DNA from 2 places in the Halomonas profundus genome. Region 1 is predicted to be linked to the other one. Evidence: predicted binding sites of a transcription regulator. Region 1 holds the regulator's gene; the other holds the start of a gene.

What was found. The regulator PhoB, encoded in region 1, activates phosphate uptake and scavenging genes when phosphate is short. The targets are predictions, from matches to a motif close to TGTCATANNNNTGTCANA.
Region 2: a site for PhoB is predicted at 3,479-3,496, ahead of LMS44_RS02645 (esterase-like activity of phytase family protein). Genes of this name have one in related genera too.

What each region holds. Positions count from the first base shown of each region.
Region 1 is NZ_CP086344.1:5,157,807-5,163,009, reverse strand. It holds gene LMS44_RS23535 (HU family DNA-binding protein) at 1-198, opposite strand, end outside; gene LMS44_RS23530 (NAD(P)/FAD-dependent oxidoreductase) at 307-1,497, opposite strand; gene LMS44_RS23525 (chorismate--pyruvate lyase family protein) at 1,635-2,210, shown strand; gene ubiA (4-hydroxybenzoate octaprenyltransferase) at 2,246-3,136, shown strand; gene phoB (phosphate regulon transcriptional regulator PhoB) at 3,262-3,951, shown strand; gene phoR (phosphate regulon sensor histidine kinase PhoR) at 3,954-5,203, shown strand, end outside.
Region 2 is NZ_CP086344.1:553,232-558,434, reverse strand. It holds gene LMS44_RS02650 (carbon starvation CstA family protein) at 1-992, shown strand, start outside; gene LMS44_RS02645 (esterase-like activity of phytase family protein) at 1,219-3,390, opposite strand; gene bfr (bacterioferritin) at 3,743-4,225, opposite strand; gene LMS44_RS02635 ((2Fe-2S)-binding protein) at 4,417-4,623, opposite strand; gene LMS44_RS02630 (RDD family protein) at 4,782-5,203, opposite strand, start outside.

The DNA of each region.
Region 1 (5,203 bases):
ACCGGTTTGCGGATTTTTGCCGGTACGTGCTGCGCGCTCACGTACCGTGAAGGTACCAAAACCAATCAAAGCGACATCTTCGCCCTTAGCAACGCTGTTGGTGATCTCATCCAGAATAACGTTCAGCACTTGGCCAGCTTTATCTTTGGATAGGTCGGCACTTTCAGCGATGGCTGCAGCGAGTTCAGGTTTGCGCATAAGGAATCTCCCCTTTTTAAAAGAAATCAAACATCAAACAAATGCATGTTGTTGGGTGCGTAGCCGATTAGGTTAACTTCTCTAGCCTAGTCGTGAACGCGACGAAAATCAGCCTAGCAGTGCAGGTGCTGCTCTGGAAAGCTCCACTTTCCTTCTCACGCAGCCGCCTGTCAACGCAAAACCAATCAAACGACCGTCTTTATTTTCAGCCAAGGCACTGATATCACCGCCTTCGCCTTCAATTCGCCAGTGCTCAGGCGTGTTCGTTGGCGGGTAGGCCACCACTGGTAGCAGCGGCGTTTTAACCACTACCGGCCAAGCACCGAAGCTAACCGGCGTGGGCGCGCCTGAAAGGGTTGCCGCCAGCGCCTTAACGCTGGCTTGTAGTGGCTGCACGTACATGGCATTAACACCGTCTACGCAGGCTGCATCGCCTAGGGCGTAGATATTGGGGTGCGATGTACGCAACTGGCGGTCAACGACTATACCGCCAGGTGATACGTTTAAACCAGCCGATTCGGCAAGTGCTGTGCGAGGTGCAAGGCCGGTTGCCATCAACACGAGATCGGCGCTGACAGCGTCGCCGTTATCCAGACGTAATACGATATCTTCGCCGCTTTCGGCCGCTATCGAATCAATCGAACGTGCAAGGTGAAGATGGATACCTGCTTCGCTAAAGGCATCGCCTAGGGCGTTCCCTAAGGGCGGTGGCAGCAAGCGAGGAAGTAGGGTTCCTTCTGGGGCAATGAGGCTGACACGATGGCCGCCAGCGTGGAGGTCGTTGGCAAATTCACAGCCGACCAGCCCCGCGCCAACAATCGCCACCCGTGCAGGGCCCTGGCCTAGCGCCGTGTGAAAGCGGCGGTAGTCATCCAGGTCGTTAATGGTAAAGCAGCGTGGGGCTACGCTGGGTTCAATGCTGAAGGGCACCCGTGGTGCAGCGCCAGTGGCCAGTACCAGTGTGTCGTAGCCGAGCACCATGCCGCCTTCGAGCAGAATTGTTTGGTTATCCACATCCAGTGCGGTTACCTGGGTGTGGATAACCATTTGGGCATTTAGCTCTTCGCCCAGGTCAGTAGCGCTGCGCTGGGCTAATTGTTCGGGCACCAGGCCCTTGGCGAAGCCGGTGGAGAGCAACGGCTTGCTGTAATCATCGCCGCTGTCGGCGCTCACCAGCGTTATTGAGCGTTGGTCGCCCAATCGGCGCAACGCCCGGGCAAGGCCAACCCCTGCCATTCCAGTGCCAATAATCACCAGCGCAGAGTGCGAAGAGGTTTTCTGTGTTTGGGTGGCGGGCATGCAGACACCAAAAAAGTTGCTAAATAAGGTTGCGAAAAAAGAAGCGCTAAACCGAGTCGTTAAAAAAGTCGCTGAAACAAAAGCCTTTCAGTGCTCATGTTACACTAGCCAACCCGTTAATTGCCCTGGAGAACTCGGTGACGGCTGCTGCTTTTCGGCAAACTCCTCTATTTTCCCGCTGGCGCCCGATTGATGCGGCGCGCCCGGCGATGAGTGCTTCCTGGTGGCAGTGGGTTGCCTCCACCGACTCGTTAACCGCCCACTTAATGGTCGCAGGTGGCGAGAAGCCGTTTCGAGTACGACTGTTGCGCCAGGGGGTTGGTTGGCCGCGCCAGGATGAGGCTCAGGCGCTGGGCATTGGTGCCAAGCGTTACGCCTGGCTGCGGGAAGTGGCGCTGTGCTTAGATGGAACGCCATGGGTGGTGGCGCGCTCGGTCGCCCCGCTTTCACAGGTAAAGGGCCAACGGCTAGAGTGCCTGGGCGAGCGCTCGCTAGGTAGTTGGCTATTTCGCCAGCCGGGTTTAGTGCGTGGGCCATTGGAAGTAACGACGCATTCCCCCCAGTTTGCTAGCGTCAACGGCATACAGGAAGGCTGTGCCTGGGGAAGGCGCTCTGTTTTTTATCACGGCTGTAAGCACGGCAGTCTGTCGTTATTAGTGCAAGAGTATTTTTTGACGGCGATGGCGGATGATCTTGGCCTGCCTTCGCGCTAGGCTAGCGCCTGCATCTTATTCTTCGTGAGGTAAGCATGGATCGTTCACTGTTGCGGCCGAAGGGATGGGCTCGCGTGGCAGATTTTTTACAGCTGATGCGCTTGAATCGGCCGATAGGCACATGGCTTTTGATGTGGCCGACGCTGTGGGCATTATGGGTGGCTGCGGAAGGTGTACCAGGGCGAAATGTGCTGCTGATTTTTGTGGCCGGCGTTTATGTGATGCGCGCTGCGGGCTGCGTGGTCAATGACTATGCGGATCGCCACTTCGATGGGCATGTGAAACGCACAAAACAACGTCCGCTAGCGACGGGCCGTATCAGCGAAACCGAAGCTCAACTGCTGTTTATCGCCCTGGTGGCCGCTGCGTTTATTCTGGTATTACTGACCAACTGGTTTACGGTGCTGCTCTCGCTGGGCGGGGTGCTGCTGGCGATTATTTATCCGTTTATGAAGCGCTATACCCACTTTCCTCAGGTGGTGCTGGGCGCGGCTTTTTCCTGGGCAATTCCGATGGCTTTTGGCGCCGTGCTCGGCCACGTGCCGCTGGAAGCATGGCTGCTATTCTGCGCTAATGTGTGCTGGACAGTGGCCTACGATACCCAGTACGCCATGGTCGATCGCGACGACGATTTAAAAATTGGCATTAAATCGACGGCCGTGCTGTTTGGAAATGCGGATCGTTTGATTATCGGCTTACTCCAGCTAGCCACCCTGGGGTTGCTGGCTTGGGTAGGCTGGTGGGTTGGTTTAGGTGGTTTCTTCTGGTTAGGGCTAGCGGCAATGGCAGCGACTTTTCTGCATCAGCAGCGCTTAATTCGCGACCAGGAGCGGGATGCCTGCTTCCAGGCGTTTCTCAATAATCACTGGTCGGGACTGCTGATTTTTGCCGGTATCGCGCTAAGTTGGTGGCCTGCGGCTGGCTGATCGCGGCGGTTGTCATGTAATTGTCATCAAGTCATGGTGTTATCGTCACTGACATGTCATTGATCTGTTTATCTTTGAACTGTTTTTCTTTGAACTAGTTTCTTTGAACACCGTGAGGCTCTGGTATGACCGCCAAGACCGTTCTGATTGTCGATGATGAGGCGTCGATTCGCGAGATGATCGCGGTAGCGCTGGAAATGGCTGACTATCGCGTGCTCGAAGCGGATAACGCCCAGGATGCTCATGCCATGGTGGTCGACCACCAACCCGATTTACTGCTGCTGGACTGGATGATGCCCGGCACTAGCGGTATTGAGCTGGCGAGACGCCTAAAACGTGAAGAAACCACCGCTGAAATCCCGATTATTATGCTCACCGCGAAAGGCGAAGAGGATAATAAAATTCAAGGGCTTGAAGCCGGTGCCGATGACTATATCACCAAGCCTTTTTCACCCCGGGAATTGGTGGCACGGCTAAAAGCGGTGCTGCGCCGTGCGACGCCACGTGGCGTTGAAGACCCGATTGAGATTAACGGCCTGCTGCTTGATCCGGTGAGCCACCGGGTAAGTGCCCACGGCAAAGCGCTGGAAATGGGCCCCACCGAGTACCGTTTGCTGCAGTTTTTTATGACTCACCAAGAGCGCGCTTACACACGTAGCCAGCTGCTTGACCAAGTGTGGGGCGGCAATGTTTACGTTGAAGAGCGCACGGTCGATGTGCATATCCGCCGCTTGCGTAAAGCGCTGGGCGACGTGCATCAAAACCTGATCCAAACGGTTCGGGGTACCGGTTACCGTTTCTCTGCACGGGTGTAAATGTGCGTTTATGGAGTCGTGAGCTGTGGCGAATAGCGTGGCTGGCCACGCTGGGCACTTGCTTGGGCTGGCTGTTGGGCTCGGCTGGGCTGGGGCTTGCAGCAGGGCTTGCGGGATGCTTGTTTTACCACTTACGACAGTTACGCGAACTCTATTTGTGGCTCACCCTCCACCCTAACGATGAACCGCCTGCCGCTCGCGGGATGTGGGGCGAGCTATTCGATCGTTTATACCGCTATCAAAAAAGTCAGCGCATCACCCAAAGCCGTCTGCGGGCTACTTTGGCACGTATTCAAGAGTCGTCTGAAGCAATGCGTGATAGCGTGGTCATGCTTGATCGCCACGGTGATTTGGAGTGGTGGAACAGCGCCGCCACCGCCATGCTGGGGCTACAAACCGTCCATGATCGTGGTCAACACATTACCAACCTGCTGCGCGACCCGGGCTTTATCAGCTATTTTAATTCGCGTAACTACAGTGAGCCGTTAACGCTCACCTCACCGATTGATGAACGGCGAATCCTGCAGTATCAAATTACCCTCTACGGTGACGACGAACGCTTAGTGATGGCTCGCGATATCACCCGCTTGCATCGTCTTGAGCAGATGCGGCGCGACTTTGTCGCCAACGTTTCCCATGAGTTACGTACGCCGCTGACCGTTCTCTCCGGCTATTTGGAAACCTACAGTGATATCTCCGACCAGCTTCCGCCGCGCTTGGGACGTAGTATTCAGCAAATGCAGGAACAGACCCAGCGGATGCAGAATCTGGTTAACGATTTATTGCTGCTCTCGCGTTTGGAAATTGACCAGGGCGGCCAAGATCATCATCCACTGTCACTCGAGCCTTTACTGCAAAGCGTTTGTGATGATGCGCTGGCCCTATCGCATCAACGTCATACCATCACCGTCGCCCTTGAGAGCGATGCCCGACTGTTAGGCAGTGAACAGGAGATTCGCAGCGCCGTCTCTAACCTTGCCTTTAATGCGGTTCGCTACACGCCTGCTGGCAGCCAAATCACCCTGCGCTGGAAAGCTAGCGCTACTGGTGGCGGCTATATCGATGTGGAAGATAACGGTGAAGGGATTGATCCCGTTCATATTCCCCGACTAACAGAACGCTTTTACCGTGTTGATAAGGGGCGCAGCACTGCGACTGGCGGCACAGGTTTAGGCTTGGCGATCGTTAAGCACGTGCTGTTGCGCCACGATGCGCAACTACAAATTGAGTCCCTTCCCGGCAAGGGTGCGTT
Region 2 (5,203 bases), 650 kb from region 1:
TGATCATCGTCGCTATCTTTATTTATTACTTGATCGCCACCCTGCTGCCGATTGATAAGGTCATTGGCCGTATCTACCCCTATTTTGGCGCCCTGCTGCTGTTCAGCGCGGCGGGTATCGGTATCGGCTTGATCATCACGGGCGCTCCGATCCCTGAGCTCTCGTTTCAGAACATGCACCCTGACGCCGCACCGATTTTCCCGCTGCTGTTTTTAACCATCTCCTGCGGCGCGCTTTCAGGTTTTCACGCCACCCAAACGCCGATTATTTCGCGCACCACCCAAAACGAAACCAATGGTCGCAAAATTTTCTACGGCATGATGATCACCGAAGGCATTATCGCAATGATATGGGCGGCCGCCGCCATGAGCCTGTTCTATGGCGACCAGTCGCTTTCCGATGTGCTGGCAGCCGGTGGCCCTGCTGCGGTGGTAAGCGAAGTTTCTACCACCATGCTCGGCGCTATAGGCGGCACCCTGGCCGTGCTCGGCGTTATTGTGCTGCCGATCACCTCGGGCGATACCGCCTTTCGCAGCGCACGGATGATCATCGCCGACTACATCAAGATCGATCAAAAGCCGATTATGAAGCGCGTCATGGTCGCTCTACCGCTGTTTGTGGTGTCTTACGCGCTAACCCATATGGACTTCACACTGCTATGGCGCTACTTCTCCTGGGCGAACCAGACCACCGCCGTGATCGCGCTGTGGGTAGGCACCATGTACTTGGTGCTGTCGCGTAAGCCTCACTGGATCACCTCGATCCCAGCCACCTTCATGACCATGGCCACGTTTACCTACTTAGCCTACGCGCCGATCGGTTTTGGTCTACCGCTGCAGCTAAGCTATGTGGTCGCGGCGCTAGGTACGCTCCTTTGCATCGCGCTGTTTATGAAGCGTGTCCGTCGTCTAAGCCGGGCAACTTTTGCCGTTGATGAGCCGGCGGTACCGAGCCAGTTTGTGGACAGCGGTGAGGCGATTGCCGCTAAATAGTTAGGCGCTCCATAACGTTACCGCCACACTTTCTTCACAGGACGCTCTTCACAAGACACTCTCCACACAAGAGTCACGCCACAAAAAAGGGCACACATCAGCCACATAACCGTGTTTGATGCGTGCCCTCGCTTTTTCTCCTATCTCTTTTATCCTACCTTTTCTCCCCTACTCCTCATGTTTATCGCTTCCATGCTGCTGCGGTATAGACGAATACAGGCAGGGACTACTCTAGCGGTATCGACCAGAAGTAGGTCTCGCCGGAACTATCGTCCACACCGTCGTTGTCGCTGACCAGCCAGGCGTTGCCATTATCGTTGATCGCCATTCCTTCAATCTTGTCCACCACAAAGCCGTTGTAGCTGGCCAGGTCGGGAATCAGGTCGCGCACTAGCTGTTTCTCGACCACCGGCAGCTCACCGCCCAGCGGGGCGGGTTCCAGGCCGTCCAGGGCAACGCGGGTCACTTGCTTAACCTTCGCCTCGGCGCCGATCTGGTTGTCGCGCTCGATCAAATAAAGCCAATCGCCATGGGCGGTGATTTCGGAGAGGCCAATCCAACCCTGTTCCACGTTATCCAGCGGGTAATGAACAGCGGCCCACTCGCCACTGTCGATATCAAAACGCAGCAGCTTGACCATGCCCTCGGGGTCATCCTGCCAAGGGCGCTGCACCGCCAGCCACAGTTGATCATCAATGCGCGTGACGCCTTCTAATCCCCACTTCAATGCCTGTTGAGCGAGCGCCTCGGGCAGTGCAATTCCTTGGATAATCTCGCCGTCGGAACCCACATGATAAAGGGTGTTGGCAAGGCCTTTGTCGTTACCTTCGGAAGCGACCCAGAAGCCACCTTCACCATCGGTGGTAATGCCTTCCATATCCAGCCCTAGCGCAGGCTCACCGTTGCGGGTCACGTCCAGTGCTGCCGTAATCCGCGCCGGGGAGGCTGAGGGGTCGATGGTAAAGATGCGCGGCTGGGCGCTGTAGAAGCTGTCGTTGACCGCGTAGAGCATGTCATCAGCGGCGACCAAACCGGAAAGTGCGCCCCAGCCGATCAGTTCATCAGCGCCCGCCGAGGTCAGGGTGGGATAGACCGCTGGCGCATCCTGGTATTGATAAATCATGACATGGGCGCGGGGGCCGCCGTCTTCGCCCAGATCTCCTTCATTGGCGGTGGCTAACAGGCCACGGCTGGGAATCGCCACGGCGCCTTCGGGAGACAGGCCCGAGGGCAGTAGCTGGGTGAGCTGCGGTTCGGCCAGGTTGCTAACGTCATAAACGCCCACCAGCGAGCCGCGCTCGGAAAGCAGGAAGACATAGGGCGTACCTTCGAACACCGCAAACTCCATCCCCTCCGGCTCGCTGCCTTTGGCATCCGAACGCTTATCGGGGTAGTGACCCGCTTCAATCACCGCGCGCTCGAATGAAGTACCTGACTCGTATACCACCTCGCCACGCTTGTTGAAGATCGTCCAGCCGCGCGCGCCGCCATCCATATCGCCTTCGTTGGCAATAGCGAAGTGGTCGTTGTCGATCCACTGCAGCGCATCCGGCTCGCGCAGACGCTCGGCTTGCTGCTCGTTGAAGATCAGTGCACCGTCATCGCTGGCGTCAATGCCGTCCAGGTCGACAGTCCCGGCGCTGAAATCCGCCACCACCTTACCGGCGTAGTCGAGCACCACCAGGTGGTTGTTCTCCTGCACGGTCACGACGGTCTCACCCAGGGTGTTGATATCGACAAACTCCGGCTCGGGATCCTCGGGGGCGATCTCGGCGAGCCCGGTTACGTCGGCGTAGAGCAGGCTGTCACAGTTAACCAGCCCTTCCGCATTGATCTTCACCAGTGCCACGGAACCGCCGGGCATCTGCGGTACACGTCCATCGCCCGCCTCTTCGTCGCGTTCGTTCTCAATGGCGACAGCGACAAAGCGCCCATCGGGGGCCGCAGCGGAAGCTACACTATCGGGCTGTCCGTCCAGCGGGCAGGAGGCGAGTATCTCGCCACTGGCTAAATCGACCGTGCGCAGCTCCCCGGAAGGTTCGCTGTAGGAAACCGATGTATTCACTCCGACATAGGCCATATTGCCGAGCACCGATACGGCCGTAGGCTCGCCGTCCATAACGATATTACCCAGCGGTTGCGGATTAGCCGGGTCGCTGATATCGATGCGCCCAATCACGCCCAGCGGGCTATCGGTATACACCAGCGTCATGCCATCACCGGAAGCAGCAATGACTTCAGGCGCGGTCTCGCGTGTACGATCCTCGCCCTCGGCCATGTTATCGGGAACCGCGAAACTGGCGATGCGGTTGAAATGTTGATCTGCCGCGCCTGCCGCTTGCGTGGCGGCCAGCACAGCAGCCAGCGCCAACAGGGTTGGTCTGCGTTTGAGTATCATGATGGAGTTAATCCCTTGCCTAAGCTTAAGAAACGACTGATTAAGTTATTAAACTTGCTATGTCCGATTAACCATCCAACATCATAACGATGTCAGGCTTATGACACTCACTGGCTAAGTTAGCGCCGTTGGCTATCGGCACACCTCAGCGCGAAATCCAAGTTGCCGCAAAAATGTTAGATGGGTAAGTAGTGAAGGAACGCATAGGGGAAAAGGGAAGCAGGAAAATCGATAGGTTAAAGGAGACCTTAGAACGAAAGCAGCCAGTCAGTTAGCCCTGACTGGCTGCTTTTTAGCTAGTTTTGGTTGCTAGCTTACTTCTATACATACGCGACATACGCGCGATAGCGTTTTACTCGTCGCCTGCCATCTGCATTTGGCGTTGCATGTAATTCTGAATACCCACCTTGTCGATCAAACCAAGTTCCGTTTCGATGTGATCGATATGGTCTTCTTCGTCGGCGAGCAGATCGCGGAGCATGTCGCGGGTAACGTAATCTTTAACGCTTTCACAATAGGTGATGGCTTCGATGTAGTCGTTGCGGCCATCGTGCTCAATTTTTAGATCGCTTTCGAGCATTTCTTTGACGTTTTCGCCAATGTGCAGCTTGCCCAGGTCTTGCAGGTTGGGAATACCTTCCAGGAATAGGATACGCTCGATGATCTTGTCAGCGTGCTGCATCTCTTCGATGGACTCATCGTATTCCCACTTGGCGAGTGCTTTTAGGCCCCAGTCTTTGTACATCTTGGCATGCAAAAAGTACTGATTGATCGCAACCAGTTCGTTGCCGAGCGCCTTATTGAGATGCTCAATAACTTTCGTATCACCTTTCATGACGTCACCTTTTCTACTGTAATGCTGATGTTTAATCTAGTTTAGACAATACGATCAAGCAGTTACGTTTGGAGAAGAGTATAGGCGCAAATAGCTATACCCCCAGCGTTTCTGAGAGTATAGATAAGATGATTAAAAGTTCAAGCAAATCAGTTATTTGCTAAAGATAACCCTAACAATAGTGATTCGCGTCACACGGCGTAGGCAAGGCCCATATCGGCTTCTTGACGTGCTTCCTGAACGGCATCGCGGGTAATTGATTTAGCGTAGCACGCGCACTTACCGCACTGCGTTGCGCAGCCGGTTGCCTCGCGTACTTCTCGCCAGCTGCGCGCTCCGTCGCTAACGTGCTGGCGAATCTGATGATCGGTTACTCCCTTGCACACGCAAACGTACATGGCGACACCTCATAAAAATCATGAGATGAATGTAAATGATTCGCATACATCTTATCAAGTAGAAATGACTGCTTTTTGCTATCCATTCGTCTTAATAAGCAAGAGCAGCAAAATAACGTACTGGCGTAAAAGCACTTTTTGCCCCATACCAGCTGAAATTATTTTTTCGGCAAAACCACCGTTTGCGTGTTGGAAGCAATATCCGGCCAGCTACGCCGCTGTTTATCGAACAGCACCCATAAGTAGCCCAAACCAAACGCCAGCAGCGAGAGCCACGCCACCGCGCAGCGGATGAGGCATTGCTTCAAGTTCAGTGAATACCCGTCTACCGTTTGCACCCGTAATCGCCATGCCTGCATACCCAAGGTCATACCACCGCGCGACCAGGAGAAAACAAAAAACAGCGTGACAAAAAACACCAGCAAGAGCTGCAAACTCAAAACATCGCTGGCCGTAGTGCCAATCTCTTCGGGCTGTTGACCCAGCACATAGCGGAAAAACAGCATATGCACGACGGTCACCGCAATCCAAATCGCGGTGACCAAAAAGCCGTCATACAGCATGGCGCCCAGTCGTCGGC